Regions from separate parts of the Aliivibrio sp. S10_S31 genome, predicted to be linked through region 1. Evidence: riboswitches for the same ligand, from Rfam matches in the RefSeq annotation. Region 1 holds a riboswitch; each other region holds the start of a gene.
The links. Region 1 has a riboswitch for thiamine pyrophosphate ahead of thiB (thiamine ABC transporter substrate binding subunit). Riboswitches for the same ligand answer to the same signal wherever they lie in the genome.
Positions count from the first base shown of each region.

Region 2: another riboswitch for thiamine pyrophosphate. It lies ahead of thiD (bifunctional hydroxymethylpyrimidine kinase/phosphomethylpyrimidine kinase); the one in region 1 lies ahead of thiB (thiamine ABC transporter substrate binding subunit).
Region 3: another riboswitch for thiamine pyrophosphate. It lies ahead of thiC (phosphomethylpyrimidine synthase ThiC); the one in region 1 lies ahead of thiB (thiamine ABC transporter substrate binding subunit).

Region 1 covers NZ_JAAUWR010000018.1:74,504-81,848, reverse strand. Annotated here, with positions in the region: gene rpsD (30S ribosomal protein S4) at 1-139, shown strand, start outside; gene rpoA (DNA-directed RNA polymerase subunit alpha) at 163-1,152, shown strand; gene rplQ (50S ribosomal protein L17) at 1,189-1,569, shown strand; gene fbp (class 1 fructose-bisphosphatase) at 1,656-2,666, opposite strand; gene mpl (UDP-N-acetylmuramate:L-alanyl-gamma-D-glutamyl-meso-diaminopimelate ligase) at 2,851-4,230, shown strand; gene HC728_RS15265 (flavin prenyltransferase UbiX) at 4,232-4,849, shown strand; TPP riboswitch at 4,898-5,010, shown strand; gene thiB (thiamine ABC transporter substrate binding subunit) at 5,064-6,080, shown strand; gene thiP (thiamine/thiamine pyrophosphate ABC transporter permease ThiP) at 6,122-7,345, shown strand, end outside.
Region 2 covers NZ_JAAUWR010000012.1:35,923-43,267, reverse strand. Annotated here, with positions in the region: gene HC728_RS11780 (metal-dependent hydrolase) at 40-738, shown strand; gene HC728_RS11775 (methyl-accepting chemotaxis protein) at 796-2,457, opposite strand; gene HC728_RS11770 (diguanylate cyclase) at 2,833-3,618, shown strand; gene thiD (bifunctional hydroxymethylpyrimidine kinase/phosphomethylpyrimidine kinase) at 3,611-4,465, opposite strand; TPP riboswitch at 4,568-4,665, opposite strand; gene HC728_RS11760 (YcjF family protein) at 4,719-5,750, opposite strand; gene HC728_RS11755 (YcjX family protein) at 5,747-7,144, opposite strand; gene pspC (envelope stress response membrane protein PspC) at 7,240-7,345, opposite strand, start outside.
Region 3 covers NZ_JAAUWR010000030.1:13,478-20,822, forward strand. Annotated here, with positions in the region: gene thiH (2-iminoacetate synthase ThiH) at 1-849, opposite strand, end outside; gene HC728_RS18620 (thiazole synthase) at 860-1,630, opposite strand; gene thiS (sulfur carrier protein ThiS) at 1,632-1,844, opposite strand; gene HC728_RS18630 (HesA/MoeB/ThiF family protein) at 1,837-2,670, opposite strand; partial or broken gene thiE (thiamine phosphate synthase) at 2,663-3,325, opposite strand; gene thiC (phosphomethylpyrimidine synthase ThiC) at 3,393-5,327, opposite strand; TPP riboswitch at 5,516-5,628, opposite strand; gene HC728_RS18645 (voltage-gated chloride channel family protein) at 6,049-7,345, opposite strand, start outside.

The DNA of each region.
Region 1 (7,345 bases):
TGCTGAACAACGCGAAAAACCAACTTGGATTGAAGTAGATGCTGGCAAAATGGAAGGTACGTTTAAGCGTCTTCCAGAACGTTCTGATTTGTCTGCCGACATCAACGAACACTTGATCGTCGAGCTTTACTCTAAGTAAGGCTTAAATAAAGAGAGGACACAATGCAGGGTTCTGTAACAGAATTTCTAAAGCCACGTCTTGTTGACATTGAACAAGTCAGCACGACTCATGCAAAAGTAACTCTTGAGCCGTTAGAGCGTGGTTTCGGCCACACTCTAGGTAACGCTCTACGTCGTATTTTACTATCTTCAATGCCGGGTTGTGCCGTAACTGAAGTGGAAATCGAAGGCGTATTACACGAGTACAGCACCAAAGAAGGTGTTCAGGAAGATATCCTTGAAATCCTTCTGAACCTTAAAGGCCTAGCCGTTAAGGTTGAGGGTAAAGATGAAGTTATCATTACTCTTAACAAGTCTGGTGCAGGCCCTGTTGTTGCAGGTGACATCACCCATGATGGTGATGTTGAGATTGCGAACCCAGAGCACGTAATCTGCCACTTGACTGATGACAATGCTGAAATCAGCATGAGAATCAAGGTAGAGCGTGGTCGCGGCTACGTACCATCAACAGCTCGTATCCATACTGAAGAAGATGAGCGTCCAATTGGTCGTCTGCTTGTCGATGCAACTTACAGCCCAGTAGATAAAATTTCTTACGCGGTTGAAGCGGCACGTGTTGAGCAACGTACTGACTTAGACAAACTTGTTATCGATATGGAAACAAATGGTACGCTTGATCCTGAGGAAGCTATCCGTCGTGCAGCTACAATTTTAGCTGAGCAACTGGATGCATTCGTAGATCTTCGTGATGTACGTGTTCCTGAAGAAAAAGAAGAGAAGCCAGAGTTCGATCCGATCCTACTGCGTCCTGTAGACGATCTTGAACTAACGGTTCGCTCTGCTAACTGTTTGAAAGCAGAAGCGATTCACTACATTGGTGATCTGGTGCAGCGCACTGAGGTTGAGTTACTTAAGACTCCAAACCTTGGTAAGAAATCTTTAACTGAAATTAAAGATGTTCTAGCTTCACGTGGACTTTCTTTAGGTATGCGCCTAGAGAACTGGCCACCAGCGTCTATCGCTGAAGATTAATCAGTTCACTAATTATCTAGTTAGAAGGATTAGGTCATGCGCCATCGTAAGAGTGGTCGTCAACTCAACCGCAACAGCAGCCATCGCAAAGCGATGTTTAGCAACATGGCTAGCTCATTAGTTCGTCACGAAATTATCAAGACGACTTTGCCAAAAGCAAAAGAGCTACGTCGCGTAGTTGAGCCTTTGATTACATTAGCTAAGACTGACAGTGTTGCTAACCGTCGTCTAGCATTTGCTCGCACTCGTGATAACGAAGTTGTAGCAAAACTATTCACCGAGTTAGGTCCACGCTTTGCACAACGTGCTGGTGGTTACACTCGTATTCTGAAGTGCGGTTTCCGTGCAGGTGACAAAGCTCCAATGGCATACATTGAGCTTGTAGATCGCCCAGAAGTAGAAGCAGACGCTGAGTAATCAGAATAAGCTTTAAGAAAAAACCGAGTCTTAGGACTCGGTTTTTTTGTATCTGTACATTATAACTTACTGTTTTAATTTATTAATTAGTCTCGCCATTCATCTAAAAACGCATGAACCTTATCGACCATATTTGTTGAACCAACAAAGAAAGGCACCCGTTGATGCAGTTCACTTGGTTTTATATCTAAGATACGCTGTTCACCATCTGTCGCTTTACCACCCGCTTCCTCAATTAACATTGCCATAGGATTGCATTCATAAAGTAATCTTAATTTTCCATTGGGGTAGGCTTGAGTGCTTGGGTATAGATAAATACCACCTTTTAAAAGGTTTCTATGGAAATCTGCAACTAAAGAACCGATATATCGAGAGGTATAGGGACGATTATCTTCAGGTTTACTTTCTTGGCAAAATTTAAGGTATTGCTTAATGCCTTCAGGAAAGCGAATGTAGTTACCTTCATTTATTGAATAGATGTTGCCATCTTTTGGGACTTGCATATTTTCGTGGGATAAGCAGAAAACTCCAAGTGAAGGGTCGTAAGTAAAACCATGAACACCATTCCCTGTTGTATAAACAAGCATGGTTGATGAGCCATAAATAATGTAACCAGCAGCGACTTGTTTGTGTCCCGGTTGTAGGAAGTCTTCTTCAGTGGCGGGTGTTCCTATTGGTGAAATTCGGCGGTAAATAGAAAAGATAGTACCAACAGAAACATTCACATCAATGTTTGAAGACCCATCCAATGGATCCATCAACACAACGTATTTTGCATTTTGGTTGAGCTCTTTATTGAAAGCAACCGCTTCATCTTCTTCTTCACTAGCAACACCACAAACTTGGTCACGAGCTTCAAGTGCTGCTTTAAACTTATCGTTGGCGTAAACATCTAATTTTTGTTGTTGTTCACCTTGAATATTCTCTTCACCAGAGGCACCAGTGATATCAACTAAACCTGCTTTATTAATTTCACGGTTTACAATTTTGGCGGCTAATTTTATGGAACCGATTAATGAAGAGAGTTCTCCACTGGCATGAGGGAAGTCATGTTGTTTCGCAACAATGAACTCACCTAAAGTTCTTATTTCAGACATAGTTATTCCTTTAATTCTCTGTTATTAGATATCAACGCGAAGTCGGGTCAGGTACTGATTTATTTTTATAATAGTTGTGTTACTGTTTGCTGTAATTCATTCTATAGCATAGAACTTTTTAAGAGTATTGAAGTAACTTTGTATAAAAGTTGCTCACTTAATTTAATATAAGACGGTTTTTATTATGCATATTCATATCCTTGGAATTTGTGGAACATTCATGGGTGGCGCTGCAACACTAGCACGTCAACTCGGACATAAAGTAACTGGTTGTGATGCTAACGTTTATCCACCAATGAGCACATTATTAGAGTCTCAAGGCATTGAGATTATTGAAGGCTTTGATCCAAGCCAATTAGACCCTGCACCTGATTTAGTCGTCATTGGTAATGCCATGAGTCGTGGAAATCCATGTGTTGAATATGTATTAGATAAAAATCTTAAATACACATCTGGTCCTCAGTGGTTACAAGAGTTTTTACTGCAAGATCGTTGGGTGATGGCGGTTGCTGGTACACACGGTAAAACAACAACATCAAGTATGTTAGCTTGGGTACTAGAAGAGTGTGGTTATAAGCCAGGCTTCTTAGTTGGCGGTGTATTAGGCAATTTTGGTGAGTCAGCTCGCTTAGGTGAAAGCATGTTCTTTGTTGTTGAAGCAGATGAATATGACAGTGCTTTTTTTGATAAGCGTTCAAAGTTTGTTCATTACCGTCCTCGTACGCTTGTATTAAACAACCTTGAGTTTGACCATGCCGATATTTTTGATGATTTGGCTGCAATTCAGCGTCAATTCCATCACTTAATCAGAACGGTGCCAAGTACTGGTCGTATTTTTGCACCTAAGCAAGATAAACCTTTAGAGCAAGTATTAGAGCAAGGCTGCTGGAGTGAATTAGAGTTCACTGGTGAAGACGGTCAATGGAAAGCCATCAAACTTCAAAAAGATGGTAGTCAGTTTGATGTCTATTTTGAAGGTGAAAACGTTGGGCAAGTTAATTGGGACTTAGTTGGCGATCACAACGTAAGTAACGCGCTTATGGTCGTTGCTTCTGCTCGCCACGTGGGTGTTACCCCTGATTTAGCTTGTGAAGCTTTGGGTAAATTTATCAATACTAAGCGTCGTCTTGAGTTGAAAGGCGAAGTAAATGGTGTGACGGTTTATGATGACTTTGCTCATCACCCAACAGCTATTGATCTAACATTAAATGGTCTACGTAATAAAGTCGGTGATAAAAAGATTATTGCCGTATTAGAACCTCGCTCAAGTACAATGAAGCTTGGCGTTCATAAAGATACATTAGCGGCTTCATTGCATGCTGCAGATTCAGTTTATCTTTATCAACCAGATAATATCGCATGGTCAGTTGATGACGTTGCACAACAATGTACTCAACCTGCTCACACGCATAATAACATTGATGCGTTCGTTGATATGATAGTGAACGAAGCACAGCCTGGTGATCAAATTTTGGTAATGAGCAATGGTGGCTTTGAAGGTATTCACGGTAAATTGCTTTCACGCTTAGGTGATGCCGTAAAACATATAGAAATGGTGGATTAACATGAGTAAACAAAAAGCAATTACGTTAGCTATGACAGGGGCTTCAGGAGCGCCTTATGGGTTGCGTTTGCTCGAGTGTTTACTTGCTGCTGATTATCACGTGTATTTTCTTATCTCTTCTGCTGCTAGAGTTGTAATGGCGACAGAACATGATTTGAAATTACCAAGTGGACCTGATGCTATGAAAGCGGCATTAGTTGAACACTTAGGTTGTAATGCAGATAAGCTAACTGTTTGTGGTAAAGAGGACTGGTTTTCTCCTGTAGCTTCTGGTTCTGCTGCACCTAAACAAATGATTGTCTGTCCATGTTCAGCTGGTAGTGTTGCCTCAATTGCTCATGGTATTTCTGATAATTTAATCGAAAGAGCGGCTGATGTGGTTTTAAAAGAACGAGGTCAGCTGATTCTTGTGGTTCGAGAGGCACCATTCTCAACATTACATTTAGAGAATATGCTTAAGTTATCGCAAATAGGGGCGACAATTATGCCTGCTGCCCCAGGTTTTTATCATCAACCTAAATCCATTGAAGATTTAATTGATTTTATGGTAGCAAGAATTTTGGATCATTTAGGTGTAGAGCAAGGACTTGTACCTCGCTGGGGTTATGATCATCGATAGCTGTACAATAAAAGCTCTGGCTCATTAAGCTATTCACACTTACAATACGACTTCTCATCGGGGAGCTTTGGCTGAGATTAATGAAGATTGGATAATGTTCATTTAAACCCGTATCACCTGAACCAGATAACGCTGGCGTAGGAATTGAGATGACATTCTCCTATGAGTATTTCAACTCTAGCCTGTGCCGCTCAAAAGGATGAAAGAGCGCATAATGAAAACAACAGTAACTTCACTTCCAGTTAAAAAACTATCTCTCGCTATTGCATTAGCAAGCATCTCTTCTTTTTCTGTGTCCGCGTCAGAAACACTAACGGTATACACTTATGATTCATTTGCAGCGGATTGGGGCCCAGGACCTAAAGTTGAAGCGGCATTTGAAGCTAAATGTGGCTGTAATTTAGAGCTGGTTGCATTAGATGATGGCGTATCAATTTTGAATCGTCTACGTCTTGAAGGAAAGAATGCTAAAGCTGATATTGTATTGGGTTTAGATAATAACTTAATGGCGGAAGCGAAAAAAACGGGGTTACTCGCTCAACATCAAATCGATACAAGTTCGGTACATTTACCTAATGGGTGGAGTGATACAACGTTTATTCCTTATGACTTTGGTTATTTTGCTTTTGTTTACAACAAAGAGAAAGTAACTAATCCTCCAAAGAGCCTAAAAGAGTTGGTTGAACAGCGCGACGATTTAAAAGTGATTTATCAAGATCCTCGAACTTCAACGCCGGGGCAAGGCTTATTACTCTGGATTAAATCTGTTTATGGGGATGATGCCGCTCAAGCATGGAAGCAACTATCTAAAAAAACAGTGACGGTAACAAAAGGCTGGTCAGAAGCTTATAGTATGTTTTTAGAGGGAGAGTCGGATCTCGTTTTATCTTATACAACATCGCCGGCTTACCATATTATTGCTGAAAAAGATCAACGATTTGCTGCCGCTAATTTTTCAGAAGGCCATTACACTCAAGTTGAAGTTGCGGCAAAAGTTAAATCTACAAAACACAATAAACTTGCCGACGAGTTTTTAGCATTCATATTAAGTGATGAGTTTCAATCTGCGATGCCAACAGGAAACTGGATGTACCCAGTAACTAAAGTTGAACTACCAAAGGGATTTGAAACATTGACGGTACCTAATAAAGCATTGTCATTTAGCTCTGAAGACATCGCGCAAAAGCGTAAATCTTGGATCCGTGAATGGCAACATGCGTTAACTTTTTAATTGGTGTAATAAGGAGCCACTAGTGCTCCTTTATTTTATTCATGAAATCTCGAACTTTATTTAATTCCACGCCTTTATTCGGCTATATCGTTGCAGCCATTATTCTCTGCTTCGTTGGTGGTGCAATTAGTGCGCTTTTAATCGAATCTCCGAGTTTAGATTTACGCCTAATTTGGTCTGATCCTTATTACCGCTACATCACTCAATTTAGTTTATACCAAGCATTTTTATCAACCATAATCAGTATTGGTTTGGCTATACCAACAGCCTATGCTTTATCTCGCCGTCAATTTATAGGACGTGGATTACTGCTAAAACTCTGTGCAACTACATTAGTATTACCAGTGCTTGTGGGGGTTTTTGGTTTACTAGCTATTTATGGGAACAGTGGATTAATTGCTGATGCCTTTGCTTGGTTTGGCGCATCGTTACCATTTTCGATTTATGGCTTAAATGGCATTTTATTGGCTCATGTTTTTTTTAATTTCCCTTTTGCAACTCGGCTGTTACTGCAATCATTAGATTCTATTTCCATTGAACAACATCAGTTATCTGCACACCTTGGATTAATGGGGTGGAGCAAATATCGTCTTGTTGCATGGCCGAGAATAAAACAGCAATTGCCACATGTTGCTGGGTTGGTCTTTATGCTTTGCTTTACGAGTTTTGCTACCGTAATGGCGCTAGGTGGTGGCCCTAAGTCCACAACAATAGAGTTAGCAATATACCAAGCAATTAAGTTTGATTTTGATTTGCAATCAGGTGCCATTTTAGCTTTATGGCAAATGTTATTATGTGGATTATTATCATTGTGTATTCAACGATTCTCAAAATCAGTTTCTGTTGATTCAGCATCGTTATCACAAGTGGTTCTATATCAAGATACCAATAAAGCAAAGTGGTGGGACAGAGCGTGGATAACGCTTTTAGGGCTTTTTATGTTACCGCCCTTATTTATGGTTGTCCTTAGTGGGCTTAATTCACAACTATTTGTTGTTATTACATCATCGGAGTTTTGGTCTGCTTTAATCAACTCTTTAATTGTGGCCTTTGGTGCCGCTGTGATTGCATTACTTCTTGGTGTTCTGCTTTTACATACAACTCGGTCTTTACGTTTAAAACAAAAAAGATTATTAGCAGATAAGTTAGATCTGATTGGTGTGATGATCTTAGTCACTCCGGGGTTGGTGATCAGTACGGGGCTTTTTTTATTATTAAGAAATATAACCGATGTCTTTAGTATTGCTATTTGGATTGTCATCTTA
Region 2 (7,345 bases), on a different contig from region 1:
AATCAGCCTTCATATTACAAAAGAATTCTTAGAAAACCTATGGCAAATTTCAGCACACATTTAAATGTCGCCGCATTAACATCAGGTGCCGCCTCTGCAGCACTGCTTTCTGCTAACCATATCGATCTTGATACGGCTTTATGGCTTTGGTTTTTAGGTACCATTGGTGGCCTGCTGCCTGACATTGACTCAGACAATTCGACCTCTCTCGATATTATTTTTAACCTTTTTACTGTGTGTATTGTTTTACTCAGTATTCGCTACTTTACGAGTGATGCCATTAATGAAAGGCAATTTATGCTTTTAATTGGTTTACCTGTTGTAATACACCTAATTATAAAATATGGGATCCGAAACGTATTCGAGTGGCAAACGATTCATAGAGGCATATGTCATTCATTGTTATTTTTGCTCTTTTGCGGCTTACTAACCACAAACACAACCGCTTTTATTATCAATGACAAATTTAAAAATGCGGATCTATTTGCTTGGTTATCCGGCATCTTTGTATTCTGTGGTGGTGTCATTCATCTTCTATTAGACGAAATATACAGTGTTGATTTGGCCAATGTTCGTATTAAACGCTCATTTGGTTCAGCATTAAAACTGACTGATTTTTCAAACTTATCGCTATCTGCAATATTCGTAATTGCTACGGTGATTTTAGCTTTTTTAGCACCTCCAATTGATTCAAGTATTGAAGCGTTAAGTAATTGGGATACATTTAAATTATGGTAATAAAAAAGCACAAGATCTCATCAATCTTGTGCTTTTATGTATTAATTTACGTATCGATTAAAGTGTAAAACGCTCAACTAATTCTGACAGTTCGTTGGCTTTTTGGTTTAACACAATACCACCAGAGCGGTTTTGACTCGCTAAATCTGCGGATTCTAAACTCTGATCAGATACCGACACAATACGCTCTGAGATCTCTTGCCCAACCAAACTCTGCTCTTGGGTCGCTGTCGCTATTAATGAGTTCATTTCCATGATCGTATTAACAGACACTAAAATTTGGCTTAACGATTCAGATGCAGCAACCGCTTTAGTTACCGTCAATGTACTGAAATTTTTACTTGCCGCCATCACTTGTACTGCCGAATCAGAACCTGACTTAAGCGCTTCAATTCGTTGGTGAATTTGTGCTGTACTCTCTTGAGTGCGACTTGCTAGCTTACGTACTTCGTCAGCAACAACGGCAAAACCACGCCCTTGCTCACCCGCCCTTGCCGCTTCAATGGCCGCATTAAGAGCCAGCAAGTTAGTTTGTTCAGCAATATCTTGAATAACGGATAACGTACTTGCGATATTTTGTACATCACCTTCTAGTTTTGAAATAACATCACTTGCTTCATCTAATTCTGCAGCTAGCGTCTTCACTGATTCTGATGCTTCATTTACCGTTTGCATTGCAACTTGTGCATTATTATCAGCATCTTGAGCTGAACTAGCGGCTTGCTCAGCATTAGCAGAGATCTCATGAGAAGACGTCGTTAACTCTGTCATCGCTGTTGCAATTTGCTCAGTTTCAGAACGCTGATTTGTCACAACAGCATTAACTTGCGCTGAACGCTCTGACATTCGAGTGGTTTCAGCGACAACATCTTGACTCACTAGTGATACATTACTAATGATTTGATGTAGAGAATTAACGAATAAGTTAAAATTATGACTCAATTGATTAAACTCAGGAACGGTAAACTCAGGCATTCTTGCCGTTAAATCTGCATCACCCGAAGCAAATGAACGAATCGATTCATCAAATTTTTGAATTGGAGCCATAATACTTCTATTGATATAGAAGCCGATCATTGCAACAACAGCCACAATAACTAATGTGAACAACACAATCGCTTTCATACTTTGTGCAAGCTGCTCATCACTAAGCGCTTTCATATCCGCAATAACTGCATCAACATCATCAGTATAAAAACCAGTACCTACAATCAAATCCCATGCTGGAAAATAAACACTGTAAGCCAGTTTAGGTAAAGCAACAGTTTCGTTTAATTTAGGATAGTAATATGTTGAATATCCAGACTTATTTTTAGCGGCTGTAATGATATCTTGGATTAAATAGTTGCCTCTTTTGTCTTTCGCATTCCACATATTGTTACCAATATCATTGGTATTACCTTGTAAAATTCGTACACCATTGGATTGGAAACCAAATAAATAACCTGTATCAGCAAATTGAATCGGTTTTAGTGTTTCAAGCACTTCATCTATTGATTTTCCTTGTTTTTCAAGATGTTCTAATTCAGATGAAACGATATCTAAATACGATTTCAGTTCTACGCGCTTCATTTCCATCATTTGTGCGCGCGTCATATCCATTTGAGCTTGGTTAAGCGCATTGGTTTCCTTGTATGTCATTAACATGATTAACAAGGAGGTTAAAACTATTGGTAATATTGCAAGCAAATACAATCTTGATTTGATTGATAAATTCATAACTTTTCTCTCAGGTAGTTCCATCTACATCTTTATTATAAGTTGCAGTAGACACATAATTATTATTTCATTTTATTATCAATTTTCATGCCAATAATTCACCAAAGAAATGTCATCACATCATGCCATTTACATTTACCTTACTTTTCTACAAGAAAAGAGTAATTGCCTTAAACATAGCTTTCTAACTTCACAAAATAATATTTGTTGATAACAAACGTCACTTATCGCATTTTTATTGCTAAATTACGCAAATAACTTCAACTTTGTTTCTATTATCCCCAATTTACCTAAACTTATCCTTTGTGAGCATTTATTTTTTAATGAAAACGAAGTATGGTATGTATATCAATACATTATTGAATGGTTCATTTCATGTTAGACAGAAAAAGTCCCCTAATCACCGCTTTTATACTACTTTTTGGTCTATCTTTATGTATTACCTTCTATCAAGAGCTTGGGTTTGAGTCATTAGCCGATCTCGGGTTTGAAGGCAGCACCCTCATTCTCTTAATTTATATATACCAAACCGCTTATTCTGTTTTTAAACCTCATCGATTTTTACTTATCGGTTCTTGGTTATTGCTATTCAATAAAGCCTACGATCTCTTAACTGAAGTTCCCCAAATTGAAGAATATGCCGATAGATTTGAAGTTATCGACACAATACTTGACGACGGCTCTCTATTTGTCGCTTTTGTATTTATCGCTATTGGTGTTACACACATGATGTCCGGCCTTATCAAGGCAAATAAAAAAGATGATTTAACTCAGTTATATAACCGTAAGAAATTATCCGAAATTCCATTCGACGAGTTCGATTTAATCTATTTTGATTTAAATGGTCTAAAGCTTGTTAATGACTTAAAAGGTCACTCTATTGGCGATCTTATGCTAATTAGATTTGCTCATGCTTTAAGATATGCCTGTCATCCAAAGGAAATGGCTTTACGTGTCGGAGGAGATGAATTCATAGCTATTACCCATAAAGGAAGAGCAAATAAATTTGTAGAACACGTGAATAAGCAACTCGAAAATGAGCAGATGAGCTTTGCATATGGAATTAAAACCACTAACCTAAATGACGTTGAAGCGGCTTTAATATCAGCAGACAAAGCGATGTATAAAATGAAAAAGAAACAGAAAAAGATAACTATCTAGAATAAAAATGATTCACAGGTCCATGCCCCTTACCTATATTTAACTTATCAGCATAAATAATCGCTTGAGTAATATATTCTTTCCCTAAGCTTACTGCATCTTGCAATTTATACCCTTGAGCTAGGTAAGATGCTATTGCCGATGATAAAGTACAACCAGTTCCATGAGTATTACGAGTGTTAATGCGTAGGTTCGATAAACGCTCTACCTTGTCAGAAAGAATGAGTAAATCTGTACTGTTTGTATCTTCTTCTAAATGCCCACCTTTTAATAAAACTGATTTTGCTCCCAATTGACGAAGTTCACTGATCATTGCGATCATTTCATCTTCATTTTTAGGAACTTTACCTCCCACTAATGCTGCTGCTTCAGGCAAGTTTGGAGTGATCACGTCAGCAAGGGGAAGAAGTTCAGATTTAAGGCTATCAATTGCAGATGCTTGAAGGAGTAAATCTCCACTAGTTGCTACCATAACAGGGTCAACCACTAGATATTGAGGTGCATATTGTTTAATTTTTTTAGCTACAGAATGAATAATATCTGAGTCACTCAACATTCCAACCTTAACACCTATTACATTCAAATCAGAAAAAACGGCATCAAGTTGTTGTTCAACAAATTCACCACTAATTGGATAAATTCCTGTTACCCCTTGAGTATTTTGGGCGGTTAATGCCGTAATCACAGAGCATGCATAACCCCCTGTAGCTGAAATAGCTTTAATATCGGCTTGAATACCAGCCCCACCACCACTATCAGAACCTGCAATGGTTAATACAATAGGAGTTGCTGCTAATTCATTTTCAATAGATGATTTAGAAGACGTTATTTCTGTGGATGTAGACATATTAATTTCCCTAACTGACGTTTAGGAAAAACAGTCAAATGAGATCACTCCTACGTATAAGCGTAAGCTCTCATCAAAAGAAACGGATCTAAAAAGATCGTGTCAAAAGGACCATTAGTTCCCTACGTCAGTACTAACTGAATCAGGTTCAACGGGTTCGCTATTGCGATCTCAGCCTATTGGCTCCCCGACTAATGAGCTCATACTATCATTAATTTATTTATAAATAGTATGATTTTTATGAAGATGTTAACTAGTTTGAATTTTGTGCACCTAACTTTGATACCAGTTGAGCAACAATCGTTTTACGCATATCTGATAATTTAGGTACTTCATCATTCATCCAAGGCAATGGACGCATTAAGTTCATGGTTTTCAAACCAAAACGAGCCGTAATTAAACCAATACCTAAACCTTGAGCTGCACGAGTTGATAATTTTCCAGCTAAACCAGTAGAAAGCATATCAACACCAACATCCGTTGCTATTTCTGTTGCTCCAGCAAAAGCCATATTTTGTAGAACCATTTTAAACAGACGCAAGCGGCCCCAATAGCCTAATTCAACCCCGTAAACTTCGGATACTTGCTCTATTAATCGAATATTACGCCATGCAACTAATAACATATCGACCACAGCTAAAGGGCTTAATGCAACCATTAGAGCAGATTCACCAGCATGCTTACTTATTAACGCTTTTGCTCGTTTATCTTGAACAGAGATAACCATACTGTCGTACATTTCAAATACTTCAGCATTGCTGTGATGTGGTTCAATAATATTTTGCCAGCGAGTATATTCAATAGGGTTAAGTTTTAAGTTTTTTCTAGCCAAACCTTCACAAAAAACCTTTGCTTGCCCTATACCATTACCATCAATCAGTTCAGTAACTTGCTCTTGAAGCTCTGCACGATCTTTTAACTTACGAAGTGTCAATAACTCTCGACCAATAGCTGTCACACCCAGTAATGCTGCAAAACTGATTAACCCAGCCCATCCTAATGAAAGAAAATCTGCCGATTGAATTGCAGTAATGACATGATCAATACTCTGCCAAAGCGTTAAACCTAAAAAACCAATAACCAGAGTCTTAATGCTCCAATGTGTTCCCTTTTTTATTAATGGCATTTCTATATCAGAGCTGTCTAACTCCTCTTCATCCTCTGTCTTTTGAGGAATAAATGTCACATTATCATTAAACAATTTTTGAGTGTTCAGCGCTTCAATTACATCTTGTTGTTTTAGTTCCTGCGATTGAAAAACACGCTGTTTTTTTAACTCACTCATATCAATTTATCTCCCAATAAGAACTGTATCGCTTTATCCATTCGAATATGCTGTAACGGTCTATCATTCTCATTTTTTAATGGCTGAAAACTCATAAAATTAAATGGTTCTGTTTCCCAGTACGCTTTACTTGGTATACGCTTTGGTACTTCTCCAGGAAACATCATCATTGGTTGTTGAGCTGTATTTATTCCAGAAATTGCCGCAAAGATCTCACCATCTTCATCAATCATTCCCGCAGTCGTTGCCTGAATAGAAGCAATACTCATGCACTCCATCTTAATTCCTTCATAAGCGGTTTCTTGCCATGTTTGATAAATCATTTGTTGAAGCAACGACACCATATTAGGGTGTTGTTCTGGAGTAACATGATCCGCTTTTGTTGCGGCAAATAATACCTTGTCTATTTTTGGCGAAAACAAACGCTTAAGTAATGAGCTCTTGCCATATTGAAAACTGTGCATTAATTGATCGATTGCTTGTCGCATATCATTAAATGAATTTTCCCCTGCATTTAATGGCTGCAGACAATCAACTAAAACAATCTGACGATCAAAATGGCGAAAGTGGTCGTTATAGAATTTTTTAACCACATTCTGTTGGTAATGCTTATAACGTTGCTTGAGCACAGCAATATTTGACCCTTTCTTTGCTTTTGCTAACTCTTCTTCTGTGTATTTATGTAAAAACATAAACGGAAAAAATTGCAAAACTGGCGCGCCAGCAAGCTCTCCAGGTAATACAAAGCGACCAGGTTGTACCCAATGCAGCCCCTTTTCATCTTTACAAGTGTGCAAATAATGAGTAAATGCATCAGCAATACGTGCCAATTGTTTTTCATCAACAGGTGCCAATGGATCTAACCGTTTCGCTTCTTGCAACCACGCCTCTGAAAGCACTTTTCGATGCCCAGTTAAATTAGCTTGCTGTTGCTTTGACCATGCTAAATAATCCATATCCAACAACGGCAGATCTAATAACCACTCACCGGGATAATCAACAATATCCACAAACAGAGTTGCGCTGTCCTGAAAATGCTTAAGCACCCCAGATTTAGGTTTAAATTTGATGGCTAAGCGTAGCTCACTAACGTCTCTTGTTGGTTCTGGCCAAGTTGGTGGATCAGATAAGAGTGAATCCATTCCGTCGTCATAAGTAAAGCTTGGAATAGATAAGTTAGATTGCGGAACTCGTTTGGCTCCAACCATTCGCCCTTCACGACTCGCAGATAACAAGGGTAGCTTGTCACTTGTAGAAGCATGCAGGCATTGATTAACTAAAGAGGTGATAAATGCAGTCTTACCTGCACGAGAAAGTCCTGTGACAGCCAATTTCACATGGCGATCCATACTACGACTAACCCATCTGTTCATTTCTTTAGCTAATTTACTCATTTATGGTTCTCACTTTATTCATTCATACAAAGTGGAGTGTACAGAACCTAATCTGAACACTCCATGAACAAGGTATTACTTTGTAATAAATAAGGTTATAAGTTACGAAACTCTTTACGTACTTTATATTCAGAAGAGGTTACATAACCTTCTATACGGCGAATTTTCTCTTCCATTCTTGCCATATCACGATCAACACGC
Region 3 (7,345 bases), on a different contig from region 1:
ACAAATTAATTGCACCAGTTGTTTGTCACTCATTATTGATTTTGGTTGCAGCGCACCCTCACATGGTCGCAATCTTGGAAAAGAAATAGAGTAACGAGTCTGCCAGTATCGACGCTCTAAATAATCCAAATGCGCTGCCACAAAAAAGCAATCTGTTCGCCACTCATCTAGCCCAATAAGCGCCCCAATTCCAATCTTATCAATGCCCGCTTCTGCCAATCGATCTGGCGTTTCTAATCTAAATTTAAAATCGGTTTTATTTCCACGAAGGTGATGCTCCGCATAAGTAGATGGATGATACGTTTCTTGATACACCATCACCGCATCCAAACCTAAGGTTTTTAATTCTGCATACTCTTCTTGTTCTAAAGGCTGAACTTCCATTGCGAGATAATTAAACGACTGCTTTATCTGCGGTAATGTTTGACGAAAGTAATTCATCCCAACTTTGGTTTCATGTTCTCCCGTTACCAAAAGAACACTATCAAAATTCATCGCTTTAATCGCCCTCACTTCCTGTGCAACCTCATCTTGGTTGAGCGTCTTTCTCTTAATGCGATTCTCCATTGAGAAGCCACAATAAGTACATGCATTCGCGCAAAGATTAGAAAGATACAAAGGAATATAAAAACCAATCGTATGACCAAAACGTTGGCGAGTTAATCGTGCAGACTCTTGAGCCATTTGTTCAAGATAGCTTTCTGCAGCAGGAGAAATTAAGGCTTTAAAATCTTCAAGATCTCGTTTGGATTTACTTAGCGCTCTTTCAACATCATGATGCGTTTTACTATAGATAGAGAGTTTAACCTCATCCCAATGTAACTTTTCCCATTCATCAGTAAATGTCATTTCATTCACCTTAATCAAGAAATGCCGTTAATGGACTAGAAGCAACAGCTTGAGTGTTAACTGCCGCCAACCCATTTTCATAAGCTAATCGGCCAGATTGCACCGCTAATTTAAATGCAGTTGCCATTGCGATTGGATTTCTTGCCGCAGCAATCGCAGTGTTAACAAGCACAGCATCAGCCCCCAGTTCCATTGCCAAAGCAGCATGAGATGGCGCACCAATACCAGCATCAACCACTACAGGTACTCGAGCTTGGTCAATAATAATCTCTAAAAAGTCACGACTGACAATGCCTTTATTTGAACCAATAGGCGCACCTAGTGGCATAACAGCAGCACAACCAACCTCTTCCAATCGCTTACATAAAACGGGATCAGCATGACAATATGGCAAGACAATAAACCCTTGTTTCACTAACTCTTCTGCTGCGGTTAATGTTTCAATTGGGTCTGGCATTAGGTATTTGGGATCAGGGTGAATTTCCAATTTAAGCCAATTTGTGCCCAATGCTTCACGAGCAAGTTGTGCGGCGAAAATAGCCTCACGAGCATTTTTAGCACCAGACGTATTGGGTAATAAGTTAATTCCTGCATCCACAATCGGCTTTAATATATTGTCTTCAGGGTTATTCACTTCAACACGTTTTAACGCCATTGTTGATAATTCAGAACCAGACTCTATAAGTGCCTTTTGCATAACGCTGGCATTTGGAAACTTTCCTGTTCCGGTGAATAAACGTGATCTAAACGTCTTATCTCCAATGGTTAATAAGTCATTCATGTTAGCCTCCAGCGATTGCTTGAAATAAAGAGATGGATTCACCCTGTGATAACCCACGCTTTTGCCACTCTGATCTCGGTATTATCTGATTACTGATTGCAACAGCACATCCTTGTGTATCAATACCATGGTATTCTAAAAATGAAGATAATGTATGCGTGACCTCAACTCGATAAGACACACCATTAAGTTCTATTGACATTAAATCACTCATGACAAGTCTCTCCCTTTGAGTGTGTTTCACGTGAAACATCATTAGTTACTGTTGAAGCACAGATTGAACATTGGCTGTCTTTTGGAATTTTTATCGATGACCAAGCCAAAGAGCGGCCATCAAACTGATGAATGGTGTCCCATTTCATGTAACTCGGTTGAGTAAGGTATTTAATGGTTTCTAATGCCTGTAAGTTTCCTATCATGCCTACCACCGGTCCCACAATTCCGAACGACTGACAGTTTTGTGTTTGGTGGCTTTCAGTAAAAGGAAATAAACAGTGATAGCACGACGTGTTTTTTTCCGTGACCTGATTTGAAAACAACATTAGCTGCCCTTGCCATCCAATTGCTGCACCAGAAATAAGTGGAACGTTATGCTTTACACATGCCGCATTAGTTTCATGACGTGTTGGCAAATTATCAGAGCAATCCAAAACCACGTCGACTTGATTAATAAAACGGGATAACTCTGGCTCTGTTAACTTATGGCTGATCACTTCAATATGAGTTGTACCATTCAACCCTTTAAGTTGCAGTGCCATTGCCATCGCTTTATTTTGATTTAGGTTGTTATCGCGATACACCACTTGTCGCTGTAAGTTGCTTAATTCAACTTTGTCTCCATCGGCAATGATTAATGTACCGATACCAGAAGCGGATAAATACATTCCAACCGAAGAACCCAATCCGCCACAACCGATGATGAGAACCGTACTATTTCTTAATGCTATTTGCCCTTTATCACCAATATCAGGCAACATAATTTGACGGCTATAACGCAGAAAATCTTGGTCACTTAACCCTTCCATTAACTGGTTACTCATAAGCAACCTCCTGTAGATTTCCTCTTCTTGGTTCAGAAATAATGGCGTTAAATTTCGCGACGGCCTGCTCTGTATCCTCAGCCTCAGTAATCGCTCGAACTACCGCAATACTATCAACACCGGTTTGCCACACATCATTAGCAACGGAGAGATCAATACCGCCAATCGCAACGGTCGGAATGTCTCCAGCTAATTGTTGATTCTTTGCAAGATTGGTCAAACCTTGTGGTTGTGATGGCATCTCTTTCGTTGGTGTCGGAAAAATATGACCAAGCGCTAAATAGCTTGGATTTAGGGCTTTTACTTTTAATAGTTCACTATCATCGTGTGTCGACAAACCAAGACAAATATTCGCCTCAGCAATCGCCTGTAAATCAGCAACCTCTATGTCTTCTTGTCCAAGGTGAATACCAAATGCTTTGTGCTTAATAGCTAACTGCCAATAGTCATTGATGAACACCTGAGCATCATATTCACGGCCAAGCCTAATCGCTTTTATAACCTGTTGCTCTAAGTCTGCTTGTTCTGGATTCTTAATTCTCAATTGGATTGTCTTTACATCGAGCTTTAATAATTTTTCTATCCACGACACATCATCAACTACGGGATATAAACCAAACTTACTTTTATCAATATTAGGGAATGCAAACATTGCTGTCTCACCTCAATTCCGTATACAAAACTAAGAGATGTTCCACGTGAAACATCCCTTATTATCATCGTTATTCAGCTTCAACTGCAGGATGATAAAGTTCAGACCCAGACGCTTTAAACTCTTCTGACTTTTGACGCATCCCTTCTAGAGGGTCATCTATCATCTTAATTTCGATTGCTTGGTCTAAAGCAACTTGTTCCGAATCTTTAGCGTACTCTCTGACTTCTTGTGAGATCTTCATTGAGCAGAACTTAGGCCCACACATTGAACAAAAGTGAGCAACTTTGCCCGATTCTTGCGGTAAGGTTTCATCGTGATATTCACGAGCGGTAATAGGATCAAGAGACAGATTAAACTGGTCTTCCCAACGGAATTCAAAGCGGGCTTTTGATAAGGCGTTATCACGAATTTGTGCACCCGGATGACCTTTGGCTAAATCGCCTGCGTGTGCTGCTAACTTATAAGTAATCAAGCCTGTCTTCACATCGTCTTTATTTGGTAACCCTAAGTGTTCTTTTGGCGTTACGTAACACAACATGGCACAGCCATACCAACCGATCATGGCAGCACCAATACCTGAAGTAATGTGATCATATCCAGGAGCAATATCTGTCGTTAGTGGCCCTAGTGTATAAAATGGCGCTTCATGACAATGTTTAAGTTGTTCATCCATATTCTCTTTAATCATGTGCATAGGAACATGACCTGGACCTTCAATAATGACTTGAACATCGTATTCCCACGCAACTTTAGTTAGCTCACCTAAAGTTCGTAATTCAGCAAATTGCGCTTCATCATTAGCGTCAGCAACAGAGCCCGGACGCAATCCATCACCCAAAGATAAAGCCACATCGTATTTAGCACAGATTTCACAGATCTCACGGAAGTGTGTATAAAGAAAGCTTTCTTGGTGATGAGCAAGACACCACTTAGCAATAATAGAGCCGCCACGAGATACAATCCCGGTAACGCGTTTTGCTGTCATTGGTACATAACGAAGCAGTAAACCTGCGTGAATGGTAAAGTAATCGACGCCCTGTTCAGCCTGCTCGATTAAGGTATCTCGCATCACTTCCCAGTTAAGGTTTTCGGCTACACCATTCACTTTTTCTAGCGCTTGATACATTGGAACCGTGCCAATTGGGACAGGGCTATTACGTAGAATCCACTCACGAGTTTCATGAATATTTCGACCCGTAGATAAATCCATCACCGTATCACCGCCCCAACGCGTTGACCAAACTAGCTTCTCCACTTCTTCTTCAATTGATGAACTCACCGATGAGTTACCAATATTAGCGTTGACCTTAATTAAGAAATTACGACCAATGATCATTGGTTCTGCTTCTGGATGGTTTATGTTTGATGGGATAATTGCGCGCCCTTCAGCAACCTCTTTACGCACAAATTCAGGTGTGATTTCTTTCGGTAAGTTAGCCCCAAAACTATGGCCAGGATGTTGGTGATTAAGTTGCTCATCTGCAAACTTTTGACGACCCATGTTTTCACGAATCGCTATGTATTCCATTTCAGGAGTAATGATTCCCTGACGCGCATAATGCAGTTGAGTAACACACTGGCCTTGTTTAGCACGGCGAATCGTTGGGAGATTTCCATAACGAAGTTCATCAAGAGTTTCATCCGCTAAACGCTCTTGCGAATAAACAGAGCTCACGCCATCAAGTAACTCGGTATCATTTCGCTCTTCTATCCATTCTTGACGCAACTTAGGTAATCCTCTATATACATCGATATCGTAGCTTGGATCGGTATACACACCTGAAGTGTCATAAACTTGGATAGGTTCATTTGGTTCAAAAATTGGTGATTCTTTGGTACCACCAACTAAACTGTCAGCTAATGAAATCTCTCGCATAGGAACGCGAATATCAAGACGAGAGCCTTCAATATAGACTTTATTTGAATTTGGATATGGTTGAACCGATAACGATTCAATATTGGTTTTAGCATCTAAACGTGCTTGTTTACGGCTTGACGACATAGCAAAATTCCTTGATAAAAATAGAATAATTGCTTGCCGGATTTGAGTTGTAGCAAGAGGTTCTTAGTTTGTGCTGCAGAGAATATCTGTCTGTACTGTTATGCCCACAAGTTAAAAAGAATAAAAGCAGCTAAAATTCAGCTACGTCTGTACCTTTCAATCTGTAGATATGGTTTCATAAACTAAGATGTAAATTGTCTCTTGTTCCCTTCGCAGGTATTAGCCTGATCAGGTTCTACGGATCCCGCACTGCGGTCTCAGCTTGTACTTTAAAAAGCACTAAGCACTCCGACAAGTTTCTTTCAGATCGTTGAATCAAAATCTGAACGTGTTCGGAGTATAAAGAAAGTATGCAAGAAATGAAATGGAAGAGAAAAAAGTTATCAAGTGGTTGGCTGAGTTTGTGAGTGAGCGCATATAGAGTTTTACATATCGACAATCCATATTAAATCTTGTGTGCTTCGCAGAAAAAAAACACCTTTGTCATCGGTAGATCTTACACCAACAAGTACAATGTTCTTTTTTGTGGAGAAGTACATTAGGTTTTAATCCTCTCCACAAGGCACATTGAACCTTGTGTGCTTCGTAACAAAAAACCACCTTTGTCATCCGTAGCTCTTACACCAACAAGTACAATGTTCTTTTTTGTGGAGAAGCACATTAGGTTCTAATCCTCTCTACCAAGTTCTAATCTAGATAAACCACCATGTTTCACGTGAAACTATTTGTCTTTTTTAGTTAGCTTATTCGCTAGGTGTTTTAATGACGATGAATTATGTTCACGATATGACCCTATTTTATTTAGGCCGTCATGATCACGACCATGCTCTAATGTTTTAGAAACAGCAACACGTTGTGAAGAGTAAATACCAGTATGACCACTAAAGTAATAAGCCGTATAACACGCTAAAGCGAAATAAGGTAAATACTCAGCACCAAACAATTCCACGCCCATGATCGTACAAGCTAATGGTGTATTGGTTGCAGCCGCAAATACCGCAAGGAAACCCAGAGCAGCAAATAAATCAACCGGAGCCCCCATAACCCAACCTAAGAAGTTACCTAACGTAGCACCAACAAAAAACAACGGTGTTACTTCACCACCTTTATAACCAGCAGCAAGAGTAATCGCAGTTAATACCAGTTTTAAAATCCAGCTATACCACTCTGCTCCACCTTCAGTAAATGCTGACGTAATACTCACACCACCATCACGACTTGGATAAACACCAATACCAATGTAATCATAATTGCCAAGTAATTGAGTAATGATGATGACCATCAAACCACCCACAACGACAATTAAATATGGGTTCTTTAATGTTGCGTTAAACAGGTCTTTAAAGCCGTGAGTTAACTCACCAAACAAATAACCAGCAATACCAAAACCAATTGCAGCAATAATCACTTTAGCCATTAATAAAAGATCGATATCAACAGCATGACCAAACAAGGTGCTAACCTGATCAAAGTTAATTAAATAATGCGTATGATGGGCACCCCAAGCCGAAGCAACCACATTAGCTAAGATAGCAGCCAATAGCGCAGGAATGATAGCATTGAACTTAATACGTCCAATAAACAATACTTCAAGAGCAAAAATAGCCCCAGTAAAAGGCGTACCAAAAATAGAAGCAAAACCAGCGGCAACACCTGCGGTTAGCATCATTTTTCGGTCATCTTCAGATAGCTTAAAGACTTTAGATAACCAATCCGTTGTTGCACCACCTATTTGAACAGCCGTACCTTCACGACCAGCAGAGCCACCAAATAAATGCGTTATCACCGTAGTAAATAACACTAATGGCCCCATTCTTACTGGAACACCTTCCCCAGCTTGGTGGATTTCATCCATAATTAAGTTATTACCGCCCGCCGAATTTTTACCCCAATTTCGGTAGCTATAAACAATAGCTAAACCCGCAACTGGTAATAAATAAATCAGCCATGGATTCGCAATGCGAGCTTGCGTCGCTTCACTTAGTAACCATAAGAAAAATGCGTTAAATGACCCTACC